Regions from separate parts of the Sinorhizobium garamanticum genome, predicted to be linked through region 3. Evidence: predicted binding sites of a transcription regulator. Region 3 holds the regulator's gene; each other region holds the start of a gene.
The links. The regulator LexA, encoded in region 3, represses DNA repair genes until DNA is damaged. The targets are predictions, from matches to a motif close to TGTTCNNNNTGTGTTCNG.
Positions count from the first base shown of each region.

Region 1: PZN02_RS06645 (helicase-related protein) is a predicted target of LexA. The motif match lies at 4,471-4,488, and genes of this name have one in related genera.
Region 2: PZN02_RS19170 (DUF5680 domain-containing protein) is a predicted target of LexA. The motif match lies at 3,594-3,611, and genes of this name have one in related genera.

Region 1 covers NZ_CP120373.1:1,426,722-1,432,605, reverse strand. Annotated here, with positions in the region: gene fdxA (ferredoxin FdxA) at 1-210, opposite strand, end outside; gene PZN02_RS06650 (RNA-binding S4 domain-containing protein) at 912-1,322, opposite strand; gene PZN02_RS06645 (helicase-related protein) at 1,330-4,299, opposite strand; gene phbB (beta-ketoacyl-ACP reductase) at 5,013-5,738, opposite strand.
Region 2 covers NZ_CP120373.1:4,045,095-4,050,978, forward strand. Annotated here, with positions in the region: gene dnaE (DNA polymerase III subunit alpha) at 1-3,195, opposite strand, end outside; gene PZN02_RS19165 (hypothetical protein) at 3,354-3,509, opposite strand; gene PZN02_RS19170 (DUF5680 domain-containing protein) at 3,664-4,131, shown strand; gene PZN02_RS19175 (ABC transporter ATP-binding protein) at 4,260-4,946, opposite strand; gene PZN02_RS19180 (lipoprotein-releasing ABC transporter permease subunit) at 4,965-5,884, opposite strand, start outside.
Region 3 covers NZ_CP120373.1:3,649,843-3,655,726, forward strand. Annotated here, with positions in the region: gene PZN02_RS17145 (protein-glutamine glutaminase family protein) at 1-247, opposite strand, end outside; gene PZN02_RS17150 (hypothetical protein) at 356-508, shown strand; tRNA gene PZN02_RS17155 (tRNA-Ser) at 585-674, shown strand; gene PZN02_RS17160 (hypothetical protein) at 850-1,149, opposite strand; gene PZN02_RS17165 (hypothetical protein) at 1,899-2,417, shown strand; gene PZN02_RS17170 (hypothetical protein) at 2,815-3,021, shown strand; gene PZN02_RS17175 (TOBE domain-containing protein) at 3,145-3,414, opposite strand; gene lexA (transcriptional repressor LexA) at 3,644-4,363, shown strand; tRNA gene PZN02_RS17185 (tRNA-Cys) at 5,031-5,104, opposite strand; gene PZN02_RS17190 (hypothetical protein) at 5,399-5,692, opposite strand; tRNA gene PZN02_RS17195 (tRNA-Asn) at 5,833-5,884, shown strand, end outside.

The sequences.
Region 1 (5,884 bases), 2.0 Mb from region 3:
GTTCAATTTCAACCACATGTCGAGGCCCGGCTCGGTATCCGGCTTGATCGCCCCGGCGGGACATTCCGGCTCGCACACCCCGCAATCGATACACTCGTCGGGGTGAATGACGAGGAAATTCTCCCCTTCATAGAAGCAGTCCACCGGGCAGACTTCCACGCAGTCCGTATACTTGCAGCGAATGCAATTGTCGGTCACGACATACGTCATGAGGTACTCCAGCCAAAGCTCACATTTGATGGCAAACGGCAATCAATGGTGATGCCCATCGTCCGTGCATGCTAGGAATGTCCGACGCGCATAGCTGCCGAAGCAGACCCGAATGCCACCTAACTTGGCTTGTCACGTAAAGGCTTTGGGCGCCCTTTGCAAGGATAAACCATGCGCGTTTTGTGGCGAAACGGGCAGAGTTTTCCAGCGTTGCTCCGGTCAGGGATCGAAGCGTGCAAAATGTGCCGCGAAGCCCTGCGACGCGAGCGTGGCGACAGCGAAGACGGAGTGCGCGTTCGGCGGCGCCCGCTCAAATCCCTCGCCCCACCTGCGGGCGGCGTATTGCTGGGAGGAGGGTCAGGCGCGCGGCCCGTTAATCCCGTCCCCCCGCCTGCGGGCTAGAGCCCTTCAGGATTAAATGGAAACAGTTCTGTTGGCTCAAACGGAGTCGGATGGTCGACCCGGCCGGCGCGCGGCGTAGCCAAAGCATACGGCCAAGCCGGCCGGCCGATCAGGCGGCCCGTTTCAGCCAACCCGCAGGGCCGGGCATCTTTCCGCCAGGCTCAGAGGCGATCGGCTCGGACGTACATCCGGGTACGCCCCTTCGCCAATCGCCTCTGCCCTGACGAAAACCTGCTCCGGCAGAACTGCTTCCATTTAACCCTGAAGGGCTCTAGGTAGGGGCAAACGCCGCATTTGAATTAATCGTCATCATTGAGACCGGGCTTCAAGCGATCCGTGTCGCGCCGCTCCCGTTTCGTCGGTCGCCCTGCGCCCCGTTCACGCGTCGCCTGCTCGAAGGCCGTGAGCCTCTGGGAGGAGGCCGGCGGGGTCAGATCCTCGTAGAGCAGGCGGGCCTCCTCGTAGGGACCCCGCCGTGCGCCGGGTAAGAGCACGCGAACGACGAAGTCACGTCGCTCCAGCGACAGTTCGAGCGTATCGCCTGCCTTTACCTGAGCGGAGGATTGCGTCACCCGCGCGCCGTTGACCGCGACATGGCCAGCCTCGATCGCCTTCTGGGCAAGCGAGCGCGATTTGATCAGCCGAGCGAAGAACAGCCACTTGTCGAGCCGCTGACGAGGTGCAGGCGCAGACGTTGGCTGTTTCTCCATTGCCTTCCTACTTTTTCAGCTGCTCCTTGAGAGCGGCAAGTTTCGCAAAGGGCGAATCCGGATCCAGCGGCTTTTCTTTGCGCGGCGGGCGCCCTTCGAACTTCGGACCGCCCGGCTTGCCGCCCCGATCGTGGCGATCGGGCCGATCCTTGCGCTGGCCGCCGCCACCCGGCCTGTTCTCCTGTGCCTTGCCGCGCATGGGCGCTCCGCCCTTGCGGCCGCCCTCCCTGCCTTCGCCCTGACCATGCCGCTGGCCACCACGGCGATGATCGCCCTGGTGGCGGCCGGCCTGGCGCTGGTTGTCCTGGCGCGTCCCAGGACGCCAGAGGAGGACGGGCCTGGCTTCGGTAGGCTCTTCCGCCGGGCTTGCTTCAGCCGGCGCGTCGTTGGTTGCTTCGGCTGCGGGCGCTTCCGTCTGCGTCACGCCGGCCGGCTCGCTCTCGGCCTTCGCATCCGCATCGACGTTCTCGGCCGCGGCACTTTCGACCGGCGTCTCCGCCGGGGTCGCATCTCCGCCCTGGCTTGCGAGGAAGGCTGCCGCCTCTTCGGCGGTCACGCTGTCGGCGCGATAGCCGAGCCCCTTCAGGATTTCCTCCATGTCGTCGGGCGTTGCGCCGAGAATGGACAGCATCGCTGTCGTCGCCATGAAGCGGCGGCCGTCGTATGCGCCGTCCGGACGCGGCTCTGCGCCCGGCTTCCACTGCAGAAGCGGACGGATGAGATCGGCGAGCCGCTCAAGGATGTCGATCCGCACGGCTCGCTTGCCGAGGAAACGGAAGCCCGCAAGCTTGTAGAATGTCCGCTCGAACGACGGATCGGTGACGACAGAGGTACGGCCGGCAGCAAGCATCGGAATGAGTTCGCCATAGCCGGGCTTGTCGAGTCCGTCGTTCTTCAGTGCCCAGAGCAGCGTGATGAGCTCCGCTGGCGCCGGTTTCAGGAGAGCCGGCAGGAAGATGTGATAGGCGCCGAAGCGAACACCGTATTTGCGGATAGACGCGCGACCGTCCTGGTCGAGCGACTTCACCTCCTCGGCGACGTCACGGCGGAATAGCACACCGAGATTCTCGACGAGCTGGAAAGCCAGGCCCTTGGCGAGACCTTCGAGGTCCTCCGCACGGGAGATGTCGTCAAGCGGCTTCAAGATCGTGCCGATATGGTGGTTCACGAATCGTTCGATCCGGGCCAGCACATGGTCGCGGGCATTGGCCTGGAGCTGCTCGTCGGCGAGCAGGATGACGCGGGGACGCATGACGTGATCGCTCGCAGCAAGCCGCGCCACGGGATCACCGAGCCAGCGCACGAGGCCATCCGACGAAAGCGCAAGATCACCGTTGCCGGCCGCATGCAGGCGTGCGGCACGCGCCTCGAATTCCAACGCAAGCGCCTTCTGGGCAGCACCTTGCACCGCCTTCGCATCCGACCCTTCGCCACCGGCTGCCAAAGTGAACCGGAAACCGGCTAATTGGCCTACGTGGTGCCCCTCAACGAAGACATCACCATTCACACTGATTTCAGCTTCCAGCATCGCATTCTCTCTCAGGCGCTTCATGAGCACAGATGTCCTGCGATCAACAAAGCGTTTCGTCAACCTTTCATGTAGCGCGTCGGACAATCGATCTTCGATTTCCCGCGTCTTTTCTTGCCAGTGTGTCGGATCGGCAAGCCATCCGGGCCTATTGGACACATAGGTCCAGGTCCTGATCTGCGCAATTCGCGCCGAAAGTGTGTCAATCTCGCCATCGGTGTGATCCGCGCGGCGAACCTGCTCGGCCATGAAGTCTTCGTTGACCGTGCCGTCGCGAACGAGATCGGCGTAGATCGTCGAAATCAGGTCCGCGTGTTGCGCCGGCGTTATGCGCCGGTAGTCGGGTAGGGCGCAGGCCTCCCACAGCGTCTCGACCCGCTCGGACGTGGTCGCAACGTCCACGATTTCGGGATAGCGCATCAGGTGCTCCAGCGCCTGCTGATCGACAGCCGGAAGGGCACGCGTCAGGCCGGCAACGGCCGGCGCTGCCTCGAGGCTTTTCTTGAGCGCCTTCAGCGAGGAATAATCGACCGCCTTGGACCGCCATTGCAAGACCCTGACGGCATCGAATTCGTGCGACTCCATGCGATGCACGAGTTCGTTGTCGAAGGGATCGACGCGCCCGGTGACACCGAATGTTCCGTCCCGCACATGCCGGCCCGCCCGTCCCGCGACCTGGGCGAGCTCCGCGGGGTTGAGATTGCGGTACTGGTAGCCATCGAACTTGCGGTCCTGCGCGAAGGCGACATGATCGACGTCGAGATTGAGGCCCATGCCGATGGCATCGGTCGCCACAAGATATTCGACGTCGCCCTCCTGGTAGAGCGCGACCTGGGCATTACGGGTACGCGGCGACAGTGCCCCGAGCACGACGGCGGCGCCGCCGCGCTGCCGCCGGATGAGCTCGGCGATGGCATAGACCTCGTCGGCCGAAAAAGCGACGATTGCGGAACGATGCGGGAGCCGGGTGATCTTCTTTGATCCCGCATAGAGAAGCTGCGAGAGGCGCGGACGCTCGTTGAAGGTGATCCCCGGCAGGAGCTGGTGGAGAATGGGCCGCATCGTCGCGGCGCCGAGCAGCAGCGTTTCGTCGCGGCCGCGCAGATGCAGCAGCCTGTCGGTGAAGATATGGCCACGCTCGAGGTCGGCGGCGAGCTGCACCTCGTCGATCGCTACGAACGACGCCGTCGTTTCGCGCGGCATGGCTTCGACGGTGCAGACCGAATAGCGCGCCCGATGCGGCGTGATCTTTTCCTCACCCGTGATCAGCGCGACGTTGCGGTGGCCCACCTTCTCGACCAGACGCGTATAGACCTCGCGCGCAAGCAGCCGCAGCGGCAGGCCGATGACACCGCTGTCATGCGCAACCATGCGCTCGATCGCGTAGTGGGTCTTGCCGGTATTGGTTGGCCCGAGCACCGCGGTCACACCGCGACCGCTCAGGATCATGGATTGAAAGGACACGTCATCGATCCTGGCATTCTCAACGAGCCGGCGCGGTTTCGCGAGCCGGCTGGGAACACATGCCCACGCGCCGGGCCAAACGCAAGGGGTGCGGGCAATTAAAACCGCCTGCGGCCTCCTCCCCGAGCCACATTTGGTGCCTCCAACATTAACATTCGGAACAGCGGTGGAACGAATCAGCGACGAATCGCTGACTCGCGTCGATTCACTGTATGTTCACGGCTATATCTAGACTGCCGTAGAAAGACTCGCACCACATGCTGAATCTGCCGGAACATCGCGCAAACGAATGCCGTCAGCCCCGTTAACTTTCCTTTCCGGAGCGTTAATTGTGATCAAGGATTCGGAATCCAAGACTCTGGAAAGTTTGGAAAATTTTAACCCAGATTCGTCTTGGGACTCGGCGAATCAAGGAATATGAATCGTCGCATTAACCTTTCGATCAAAGCCGGAACGAATCGGCGACGAATCGCTGACACGATAGTTTTCTCGTTTTGTTCACCACAACATATAGTGGCTCCGGTGCTTACGGATCAATAGAATCGCGGTTGGATTTTTCGCAACCGGTGCACTGAAAGGCTGTGTCGTTAACCATTGCATCGAGCGATGAATTCCACTTCCGCAACAAAAGCGGCGCCCAGGAAGGCGCCGCGAGAGATGACATTGTCTTGGAGTTTGGGTCTTGGCGTTTGGCGGGTTCAGACGAAGAACTGGCCACCATTGGCCGAAATCGTCGAGCCAGTGATGAAGCCTGCGTCGTCGGACGCCAGGAACACGACGCAACGCGCAACTTCTTCCGGTTCACCGAGACGCCCGACCGGAATCTGCGGAATGATCCGTTCGTTGAGCACCTTTTCCGGCACAGCCCTTACCATCTCCGTGCCGATATAACCCGGGCAGATCGCGTTGACGGTGATGCCTTTTGCCGCCCCTTCCTGGGCGAGTGCCTTTGTGAAGCCGAGATCGCCGGCCTTGGCGGCGGAATAATTCGCCTGGCCCATCTGCCCTTTCTGACCGTTGATCGAGGAGATGTTGATGACACGCCCGAAGCCGCGGTCGCGCATGCCCGACCAGAGTGGATGCGTCATGTTGAAGACGCCGGTCAGATTGGTGCTGATCACTTCACCCCATTGTTCCGGCGTCATCTTGTGAAACATCGCATCACGCGTGATGCCGGCATTGTTGACAAGAACGTCCACCGGCCCGAGATCCGCCTCCACCTTGGCAATGCCCTCGGCACAGGCCTGGTAATTGGAGACATCCCACTTGTAGACGGGGATGCCGGTTTCCTGCTTGAAGGCCTGGGCCTTCTCGTCGTTGCCGGCATAGTTTGCGGCCACCTTGTAGCCTGCCGCTTTCAGAGCCACCGAAATGGCTGCACCGATGCCGCGGGATCCACCCGTAACCAACGCTACCCTGCTCATGCTCGCCTCCCACAAGATTGATTTCAATGTTGCATAGGTGATCGGCATGCGGCCCGGCATAGACGGGCCACATGTGCTTGATCAATTTCGCCGATGTCACATAGGGACAGCAGGCCAGCAGACCGGCAAATGCACCGGAAAACTGT
Region 2 (5,884 bases), 400 kb from region 3:
CGTCATGACCAGCGACTTGCCCGGCTCCAGTAGATCGCGATACTGGTTCAGCATTTCCGAGAAGAGAACGGCCTCGAACTGGCCCGATGCGTCGGAGAAGGCGACGATCCCCATCTTGTTGCCGGTGCGCGTCTTGCGCTCCTGCTTCGAGGTTACCGTTCCAGCGAGCCGGCCGGCGGTCGCCCCTTGCTTCACCGCCGCTGCGAAATCCGCAAATGTCTGCACGCGCATCTTCGCCAGCAGCTTGTTGTAAGTATCGAGCGGATGGGCAGAAAGATAGAAGCCGAGCACCTGATACTCCCGGTGCAGCTTCTCGGAGGCAAGCCAAGGCGTGTAGGCCGGCAGCGCGATCCTCTCCGGTCCAGTGGCGGCACCGGCCCCGAACATATCGCTCTGGCCGCTCACCTTGTTTTCCTGCGCGCGCTGGGCAAAGCCCAGGACCCGATCAAGACCGCCGATGAGTTCGGCCCGGTCGTAGCCGAAGCAATCAAAAGCGCCTGCGGCGATCAGGCTTTCGAAAACACGCCTGTTCAGGAGCTTCGGGTCGATCCGGAGGCAGAAGTCCTCGAGGCTCGCGAAGGGCCGTTCGCCACGAACCGCAACGATATGCTCGACGGCCGACTCACCGACGCCCTTGATGGCGGCAAGTGAATAGTAGATGCGGTTGTCGCCGGTCTCGAAATGGCGAAACGAGGTCTGCACCGACGGCGCGATCACTTCTATACCGAGGCGCATGGCGTCCTGGCGGAAATCGTTGATCTTATCCGTGTTGGACATATCGAGCGTCATCGACGCAGCGAGGAACTCGACCGGATAATGCGCCTTCATATAGGCGGTCTGGTAGGAGACGATGGCGTAGGCGGCCGCATGCGACTTGTTGAAGCCGTAGTTGGCGAACTTCGCAAGCAGGTCGAAGATCAGATCGGCCTGCGGTTTCGACACGTCGTTCTTGACGGCCCCTTCGACGAAGCGGGCGCGCTGCTTGTCCATCTCCTCCTTGATCTTCTTACCCATGGCGCGGCGCAACAGATCGGCCTCGCCGAGCGAATAGCCCGAGAGCACCTGGGCGATCTGCATCACCTGCTCCTGGTAGACGATGACGCCCTGCGTCTCCTTCAGCAGATAATCGATCTTCGGATGGATCGACTCGATTTCTTCCTCGCCGTGCTTGCGGGCGTTGTAGACCGGAATGTTTTCCATCGGGCCTGGGCGGTAGAGCGCAACGAGGGCGATGATGTCCTCGATGCAGTCCGGCCGCATGCCGATCAACGCCTTGCGCATGCCGGCGCTTTCCACCTGGAACACGCCGACCGTCTCGCCGCGGGAAAGCATCTCGTAGGTCTTCACATCGTCAAGCGGAATGCTCGCAAGATCGATATGGATGCCACGCTTGGCGACAAAATCGACCGCGGTCTTCAGCACCGTCAGCGTTTTCAGGCCAAGGAAGTCGAATTTGACGAGGCCGGCCTGCTCCACCCACTTCATGTTGAACTGGGTCACCGGCATGTCCGAGCGCGGATCGCGGTACATCGGCACCAGCTTCGAGAGCGGCCGATCGCCGATGACGATGCCGGCGGCGTGCGTCGAGGCATGGCGGTAGAGGCCCTCGATCTTCTGGGCGATATCGAGAAGGCGAGCCACGACCGGCTCCTTTTCCGCCTCCTCCTGCAGCCGCGGCTCCTCCTCGATCGCTTTCGAAAGCGGCGTCGGATTGGCAGGGTTGTTCGGCACCAGCTTGCAGATCTTGTCGACCTGGCCATAGGGCATTTCGAGCACGCGGCCGACATCGCGCAACGCCGCGCGCGCTTGCAGCGATCCGAAGGTGATGATCTGCGCCACCTGCTCGCGACCGTATTTGCCCTGGACGTAGCGGATGACCTCTTCACGCCGGTCCTGGCAGAAGTCGATATCGAAGTCCGGCATCGACACGCGTTCGGGATTGAGGAAGCGCTCGAACAGCAGCGAGAAACGCATCGGATCAACGTCGGTGATCGTCAGCGCATAGGCCACCAGCGATCCCGCACCCGAGCCGCGGCCCGGGCCGACGGGAATGTCGTGCTGCTTGGCCCATTTGATGAAGTCCGAAACGATCAGGAAGTAGCCCGGGAACTTCATCCGTTCGATGACGCCTAGTTCGAAGGCCAGCCGCTCGCGGTAATCCTCTTCCTTGTAGCCGGGGGCCATGCCGAGCTTCGCCAGGCGGACCTCAAGCCCCTCCTCCGCCTGCCGGCGGAGCTCCGCCGCCTCCGCACGTTCTGCTTCCTCCGGGTCCTCCGAAGCGCCGGTGAAGCGCGGCAGGATCGGCCCACGGGTCTTCAGCATGAAGGAGCAGCGCCGGGCGATCTCGATCGTGTTCTCCAGGGCTTCCGGAAGATCGGCGAAGAGCGCCGCCATCTCCTTGCGGCTTTTCAGATAGTGGTCCGGTGTCAGCCGGAACCGGCTGTCATCCGAAACCATCGCGTTGTGCGCGACCGCCATCAGAGCGTCGTGCGCATCATAGTCAGCCGGCGCAGGAAAGAACGCCTCGTTGGTCGCCACCAGCGGTACATCAAAGCGATAGGCGAGTTCGATCATGCGGCTCTCGTGGCGCCGGTCATAGTTGCCGTGCCGCTGCAGTTCCAGATAGAGCCGGTCGCCGAAGAGCTCGATCAACGCCTTCAGGCGGGTCTCTGCCAGAACCGTCGAGCCCGCCCTCAATGCCAAGTCGATCGGGCCGCTTGCCGCCCCCGTCAGCGCGATCAGGCCATCGGTCCCGCCCTCAGCCAGCCATGACCGCGTTATTCGCGCCGCCTGGCTGCCCTCGCCGTCGAGATAGGCGCGGCTGACGAGGTCGACGAGCCGTACATAGCCGGCGTCCGTTGCGGCGATCAGCACGAGCGACGGCAGCTTTGCAAGCTGATGATGATGGCCGCGCCGTTCTGCTTCCGCCTCGTCTTCCATGTCGATCGACAACTGGCAGCCAATGATCGGCTGCAAGCCGTCATCCGCCGCCTTTTGTGAAAATTCGAGCGCAGCAAAAAGATTGTTGGTGTCGGCAATGCCAATGGCCGGTTGGTCATCCGCAACAGCCTTGCCGATGACTTTCTTCAGCGGCAACGCACCCTCGAGCAGCGAGAAGGCCGAATGCACGCGCAAGTGAACAAACTGCGGATCCGTCGCAGCTGCGCCCTGCCCAAGGCTCTGGTCATTCGCCATCGTTACACTCCGATTCCCGTTCGGAGCAGAGGATATCCCGTTTCCGGTCCTTGATGTCCAGCGCAACGACCGGGACCGCCGTCTTTTTCAACATTGCATCCGAGGTAGCACAGATCCGACGCCGCCGCGCCATGCGAAGCCGCGCCGGCGCAGAAGGATCACAATCCGAGCGCAATCACCGAAATGCTGGCGATGAACAGGCTCATGGAGGCGAAGGCGGCGAGATCACGAACGAAATCAGTCATTAGATGGCTCCTTTCCGCTATTGTTTTTCTTTTGTTCTTTTTTTGTTCCATAGTCAAGTAAGCCTGCATAAAAGATCCCGCAATTCAAAGGTGATGGTTAACGCGCCTGTGGCTGGGCGCCGTCAGGGTTCGGAGGCCTGGTGCATCGACGTTTGTTCCCTTTTTGTTCTTTACAAGCTGGCGATGTTACGGCATCCTCGCTCACGAAAATGGGAGCACGCTCATGTTCAGCATCAAGGAACTCACCGACTTCATCGTCGAGGCAAAATCGAGGACATATGTCGGCGACGGCGCGGCCCTGCCCGCCTGCAGGCTCGGCTCGCGCGATATCGGTCACCAGCGCGGCGCGTGGCGCTATCTCGACAGCTATTTTGGCGGAACGGATTTTGCCGGCCAGGAAGCAGTCTGGCATGATGGCAAACCGCGCTGGGCGATGAACTACTTCGGTCGCATTATCCGTCGGGACTTGATCGATGCGGAACGAGCCGGCACCGTTATTAAAGCTGCACTACAGACCATGTATCGCGACAAGCGCCATTTCCTCGGCGGCACGGAATATCAGCACGCCTACGGTTGTTACGTCGACAGCAGCCGCGGCGCGACCGATCATTTTTCCGGACGCGAGGTCATTTTCGTCGATGGCGAAGAGGCCTACGAGCTCGATTATCGAGGCGGGCTCATCGTTCCGTGACGAGATCACGGTGATTTTGGGTCGAATCGGCCGAAATTCATCGTGATTGACTCTAATAAGTTGAGACGCGGATGTGGGCAGAAAACCGCGCGCACTTTTCCCGCATCCCGCTCGATAGCGCCTTAAGCCTACTTCAGTTCAACGACCTTCCCATCCTCGATCGTCACACGGCGATCCATCAGGGAGGCGAGTTCATGGTTGTGCGTCGCAATCAGTGCGGCAAGGCCCGACTGGCGTGCCAGGGCCTCCATCGCCTCGAAAACATAGCCAGCGGTCTCGGGATCGAGATTGCCGGTCGGCTCATCAGCCAGGAGAACGAGAGGCGCATTGGCCACGGCGCGGGCGATCGCAACGCGCTGCTGCTCGCCGCCGGAGAGTTCGCCCGGTCGATGGCTGGCACGGTGGCCGATGCGCATATAATCGAGCAAAGCGGCGGCTCTCTCCGCTGCTTCCGCCTTCGGCAGGCCGGCGATTAGTTGCGGCATCATGATGTTTTCCAGCGCGGAAAATTCCGGCAGCAGGTGATGGAACTGATAGACGAAGCCGATCTCCTTGCGCCGGATCGCGGTGCGCCGATCATCGCTGAGCCCGTTGCAAGCCAAACCGTTCACGACGACTTCGCCCGCGTCCGGATGTTCGAGCAGGCCTGCGACATGCAAGAGCGTCGACTTGCCGGTTCCCGAAGGCGCCACGAGCGCGACGGTCTCGCCGCTTCGCAGTGTGAAATCGACACCTTTGAGGATCGGCAGGTAGGTTTCACCCTCTCCGTAGTGCCGCTCGATGCCGGAGAGCTGCAGTGCCACACGCGCATTCATTTTGCGTTCTTGTCCTTGTTATTCGTACCGCAGGGCCTGCACCGGATCGAGGCGCGAGGCGCGCCAGGCTGGAAAGATCGTGGCAAGGAAGGAAAGGGCAAGCGCCATGATGACGACTGCGACCGTTTCGTCGGCATTCATATCCGCAGGAAGCTGACTCAGGAAATAAAGTTCCGGGTTGAAGAGCGTCGTCCCCGAGACCCAGGAGAAGAACTGGCGGATCGACTCGACGTTGAGGCAGACGACGACACCAAGGAGCACGCCGGCGATCGTGCCGGCGACGCCGATGGCGGCGCCGGTCATGAAGAAGATTCGCATTACCGATCCGGACGTCGCGCCCATCGTTCTCAGGATCGCGATGTCGCTGCCCTTGTCCTTCACCAGCATGATGAGGCCGGAAATGATGTTCAACGCCGCCACCAGCACGATCAGCGTCAGGATCATGAACATCACGTTGCGCTCGACCTCGAGCGCGGAGAAGAAGGTTTTGTTGCGGTCGCGCCAGTCGGTGATGAAGATCTGCCGGCCGGCGGCATCTTCAATGGGCTTGCGCAAGGAATCGACCGCGTCCGGACGCTCGGCGAAAATTTCGATTGATTGGACGAGGCCCTCAGCATTGAAGTAAAGCTGCGCCTCCTCGAGGGGCATGAAGACGATCGTTGCGTCATATTCCGACATGCCGATTTCGAAGATCGCCGAGACGGTATAGGCCTTGACGCGCGGATTCATGCCCATCGGCGTCACATCGCCATTCGGCGAAGTCAGCGTGATCGTGCCACCGACACGGATGCCCAGTTGTTCGGCCATACGCGAACCGATGGCGACGCCGCTGCCCGACGCGAAGCCGACAAGATCGCCCTGCTGAATGTGCTCCGAGATGGATTTCATCTTCGAGAGGTCGTCGGCACGGACACCGCGAACGAGGGCTCCTGTTGACG
Region 3 (5,884 bases):
GGATCAGCAGCCGTGTGATCGCCGCGCTGTTAGGATCGATCTCCAGATAGACCGGCGCCTTGCGCCTGGCGAGCCCGTCGAGCACCTGCACAAAGCCGCTCGATCGGGCATCGCCCGAGTCAAGCCTGGCGCGGCGCCCTCCTTCGAGCTCGACCCAAAGCCCCTCGCGCAGCAGCTCGGCAACGGGCCGGTCGAGCGGAGGATCGAATTCAATGCGGGTCGAAACAATCGCATTGGGATTTGGCATGGCACACCTCCCGCCAGATGCGCCAGAATATCAGAGCGCCGCGCGCCTGTCCTTGCGTAGAATTTAGGGCAAACTAAACAGCTTTTAGTTTTATCATGGCTTCTTCCGATGATCGCAAATGCGACTTCACTGCTCGCCTCCGCGAAACGCATCGGCATCACGCTGGACCTCTATTCGCACGTAATGTCGGGGATGCAAGCGAACACCGCCGAGCACGTTGACGCGGCGATCAAAGCTGCTAAAAAGCCAGCCGTCGAGTGATTGGGTAGCAAGCGGTAGCAGTTGCTGTTTTCAGGTAGTCAACAACCGCTGGATTTCTCAATCTTTTCAATCGACTGGAGGAGTGGCCGAGCGGTTTAAGGCACCGGTCTTGAAAACCGGCGTGCGTGAAAGCGTACCGTGGGTTCGAATCCCACCTCCTCCGCCATTCACATTGAAATCATTGTGATTTCCAAGATTTTTTCACGAGAAGCGGCCGTATCGTAACCCGCCGCATCGTAACCCGCCGCCCCTTCGAGCGTGGCGGCCGTGTTGAGGGTGACACGTTTCACCGCTTGAGGCGCGATTATTGCGACTTCCCCCTACCCTGCGGGCGCTACCGGCTAGAAGTTAAAATAGATGCTGACTCCAGGCCGCCGTTGGTAGCGGTGATAATCACGATAGCCGTAGTACCGGTAATGGCGGGGGTAGCACCTGCCGTAGTAACGGCAGGAACGCCATGCGTACCGCCGGTTCCAATGGCGATCGGCGCGCCAATGACGATGGCGCCAGTGTCTGACCTGTTCGACAGGGCCGGCCTGTACTTGGTCGGGTTTCGGCACGAAGATCGGCGCGGCGCTTAGCGGTAACGCGAAAGACGCAGCCAGGACCGCGGCTGTGAGGACGGATAAGAGCTTTTTCATAGTCAACTCCTCCTCTCTGGCTATCAGATTGAGCCACCGTGCCTGAACCTCCGATGAACGGCTGCGCGCTCGACTATCGGGGACTTTGCCAATGGCAACCGGCCGGCGCGTCAGGCATGGGGTGTCAGGCATCCAGTGGTGTTAGATCCGCAAATCCGATCGCCTCTAGAAGGTCGCGGTTGGTCCTAGCTGTTAGGTGTCGAAACCCCGACTTGCCACTGTCATAATCGGCGCTTAGATTCAGTTTTAGAGCGTCCCTCGTGCCGTTGACCACGGATGTACTGGCAACGGCATGGGGTGACGAAGAAAGGCCGGTCCAGCCGGCCTTTCTTGTTGTTTATGGCGTCCTTGCCGACACCCAACACAGGCGGGGCCTTTGCTTTGCGGACAACAGGCCCCGCCCTAAATCGCTTCTGAAACAACTAGGTTCTTGTGAGTGCGTTGCCGACAACCCCCAGAAACCTAGGGTGTCGCCATCTTCGATCTATGGGACCTTAGTCCGGCGCAATGTCGCCAAAGGTCTTAGGCGCGTATTGCAGCGCCGGATTAGCCAGCCCGCGCCTGTTCCGATTGCCCCAATCGCGCGCATCCCCTACCCCTTTCGCGATAGCATGGCGATCTCGCCCGCTGTATCATGCCGGCCATGCTCCTCGCGGGAGGCGAGTTGAGCGAGGGAGGACCGAGCCATGCGTATGTCTTCGGTACTGCGTTTGCTGCGGACAGTTTGTCTCGCGGCGGGCGCTTCTGTCATGTCCGCACCGCTGGTGAATGCAAGCGACGCGCTTCCGCCCGAGCTGGAGAAGCTGAAAACAGCGCTTGAGAAATATAAGGACCCCGTTGCCGCGGTGCGTGACGGCTATTTCTCGACATTGGGATGCGTCACGTATGCGACGGGCACGATGGGGGTGCACTTTCTGAATCCGGCGCTGATCGGTCCGAAGCCCGATCCAATGAAGCCGACATTGCTGTTGTATGAGCCAAATGGCGACAAGCTGGAGCTCGTTGCTGTCGAATGGCTGATCCCGCTCGCCACGGGCGTCAAGCCGAATCCCGAGCTCTTCGGGCATCCCTTCGACGGCCCCATGGAGGGGCATGAACCGCTTCTGCCGGCGCAGCTCCACCATTACGACCTGCATGCGTGGATCTTCAAGCCGAACCCTCTCGGCCTGTTCCACCCGGTGAACCCGGACGTCAAGTGCCCTGAAGGACCTTATACTCTCCTGGAAGAGCCGCCGAAGATGTTGCCTCATCCAGCTTCGAGCAACTAGGGGTCATCGGGCACAGTCAGCCTCGGGGGAGTCGTCGAATCCCGCCATACGCCTCCGCGCCGCCCTGAGGCGGGCGCGGAGGCGAGGTGCGGGCTTTATAACGTTGGCGGCGCGGGCCTTTCGTTTCGTGGCGCGGCTGTTTGCGCTTCGAGAACCCCGGTCGCGTCAACCGCCATTGCGATAACGCGATATGCCCAAGGGCCCGCCTGGACGTTTCCTAAAAGGTGGCCGATCCAAGGATAAAAGCGTGCAGCGATTCAAAATGCTACAGCGTCGTTCGCGCGTCTGATAAGACGCGCGCGGCGCTGTAGTAAAGCGACCGTTTCCCGTTCGCACCCTCTGAAAAAACGCGTAGACTGTTCCCACCGGCAGATTTGCCCCAAAGAGGAGATCGGCCATGAACCCTTTCAATAACTTCCGAGATTATCCTATCCTTCCCGGTGAAGTCGCGATCCTGGAGGGCGTGCTGCACAAGGCGCTCGAAGAACGCAACCTGACGATGGGGAGCGATGAGGCTGAGGAAGTCGCCCAAAGGATCATCAAGCTTTACCAGACCGGCGTCAGGGATCCGGAGCAGATCTGGCAGATGATCCGCACGATCTAGCGAGCAATTGAAGACACACTGCGCCGCGCGTCCAATCGGACGCGCAAAGGTCGCTGTAGCACTTTGAATTGCTGCATGATTTTGTCCTTAAATCGATTCCGATTTAAGGAATCATGCAGTAACTCAGTCGCAGATTGCGGACACTTTGTTCTCGGGGAATGATGCGCGAACGCGGTCGCCACGGCTGATGCCGATCGAGGGATGCGTGCGAACAAGCAGGTTTTGATCGCCATCGATGCCGATCGTGTATTCCCCGACCTCTACCAGGAAGACCTTGCCCTGGATGAGGCCGCTGACGCTGTTCGGCGCCGCATCACTCACAATACCATTGAACGGCTGGAGCCCAATGTTCCCCGGCCGGATGACGAAGGAGATCTGATGGCCTGCAGTCATGCTCGATGACCGCGCCGATCAGCCTGACGGAGACATAAGACCGGCCAGAAAGGCGCGATCCTGCCCCTTCCGTGGCTCGCGACGCGGCGGTCGGCGGAGCGACCGAGGGCCTCCCTCGAGAAATTCGCGATGGCGAGAGAAATTCACGGAATTTTAGGTACTTGCGGAACACATATGGAACAGATAGTGTCTGTTCTTGATTTGTTTCGCGATTCTGGAGTGACGCGCCATGCTAACCCGCAAGCAACAGGAATTGCTTCTGTTCATTCACGAGCGAATGAAGGAATCCGGGGTGCCGCCGTCCTTCGACGAGATGAAAGACGCACTGGACCTCGCTTCCAAGTCGGGCATCCATCGGTTGATTACCGCACTTGAAGAGCGCGGCTTCATTCGACGCCTTCCCAACCGGGCGCGCGCGCTCGAAGTCATCAAGCTGCCTGAGGCCTATATGGCGAGCCCGCAGCCTCGGCGTGGCTTCTCGCCAAGTGTCATAGAAGGCAGCCTGGGCAAGCCACCTGTAGCGCCCGCCGCCACGACGAAATCGGCGCCACCGAGCGACACTGCAATGATTTCGGTGCCGGTCATGGGACGAATTGCGGCCGGTGTCCCGATTTCCGCGATCCAGAACAACACGCACGATATTTCCATCCCGGCCGACATGATCGGCAGCGGCGAACACTACGCGCTCGAAATCAAGGGCGACTCGATGATCGAAGCGGGTATCTTCGATGGCGATACCGTGATCATTCGGAATACAAACACGGCGAATCCCGGCGACATCGTCGTTGCACTAGTCGATGACGAAGAGGCAACGCTCAAACGATTCCGCAGAAAGGGCGCCTCCATTGCGCTCGAAGCGGCCAACCCTGCCTATGAAACGCGGATATTCGGACCGGACCGCGTCAAGATCCAAGGCAAGCTCGTCGGCCTTATTCGCCGCTATCACTAGTTTGGCGGTCTGAGCGGAAATTCGAGCCTGGTTTGCGGGAGCCAGTGCGCATTTAGCCGTGCTGCTCGAACAGGATATTGTTTCTTTCAGAGCTGCAGACGTGACCTGCCGGCTTCCCACGAAAGGTCTTATCCACGGCGCCGCGCGTCTTATCAGACGCGCAACGGATGCTATAGCAGTGTAAATTCCCGCATATCCTCATCCCCAATCGGCTACGATTTAGGGAAACATGCAGTAGAACGAGGGAAGCCTTGGAATAGAAGAAAAAGCCGGCCCTGCTCTTCGGCATAGACCGGCGAGTCTACAAACCGCGCTTCAAAGTAAAAGCTCATTGTAAATGATATCAGTGGAGTTTAAGGGCGCCGCCCACCCCGATCCATGGACCTTAGTCCTACCCGACATTGGCAAAGGTCTTAGGATTCTTGTGCGCTGCGCTTCTCGACATGTTGCTGTGAGCGCACGCTGGCGACATCCATGTCGGCGGTTGGGGCACTGAGGGTACCAGAGCCAGTTCTGGTGTCCCTTCCAACCCGCTTCGGGACCTTCGTTGGGAAGAGTGCGAAACTGGCGAGGTAGAGGCCCACTGCCCAGGTCATTGCCTTGAGCGGAGGCCTAGGCAATTCTCGAAATCTGCTTGAAGCAGAAATGTTAAGCATTTGATTTCTTTTGGAGGCCTCGCCCGGAATTGAACCGGGGTACAAGGATTTGCAGTCCTCTGCGTCACCACTCCGCCACGAGGCCTCTCGCGCTCGATCGATCAAGCGATGGCCGGCGTTTAGAACGAATCTATGAGGAGCGCAAGGGGGAAGCTTTCGAAAAAGGTGGAACGCTCGTAGTCATTCGCCGTTCTCCCCAGCGATCCCCAACTGCAATCCAGCCCGGAATTTTTTCGATTCTAACGGCAGCTTTGCGTGCCTACGGTGCCATCAGCGAGCTCGTGCGACCCTGCGCCGACAAACATCGCAGCACGGCAGTCGATTCGTCGGCCTCCCTCGCTCCCTCAGGCATCGGCTTCTGCCGCCTCGCGCGCCCCGCTCAGGACTTGCCGGAGGAATTTTGCTGGCCGCGCCAACGCGCCCACCAAATCGCCAACTTGCGGCGGCGGCGGCGGATCGCCGGTATGTCGTGAGAAAGCACAAGCAACCCCAGAGGAATCATCCAGAAACCGAGCACCGGCAGAAAACCTAAGACGCCGCCCACGATGAGAAGCGTACCAACCAGGATTCGCAGTACCGGCGAGTCCGGCAAGTTAATGCGCCATTTCCCGAGCACGATCTGGCGTGTCTGCGGATCGATGCCGAAATGCCGTTCTTTCCTGCCGTTCGTCATTATTCCTCTTTCATGCTCCACCCCACAATTGGGGCCTTCTCCACAGCCTCGCAACCGACGTTGTCAATTTTTTTTGAAAAAGCGCTTGGCAAATCGAAAAAGCATTTGTATTAGCAGCCTCACTTCTGCGGTGCAGATGATCCCTGGTAGCTCAGCGGTAGAGCACTCGACTGTTAATCGATAGGTCGCCGG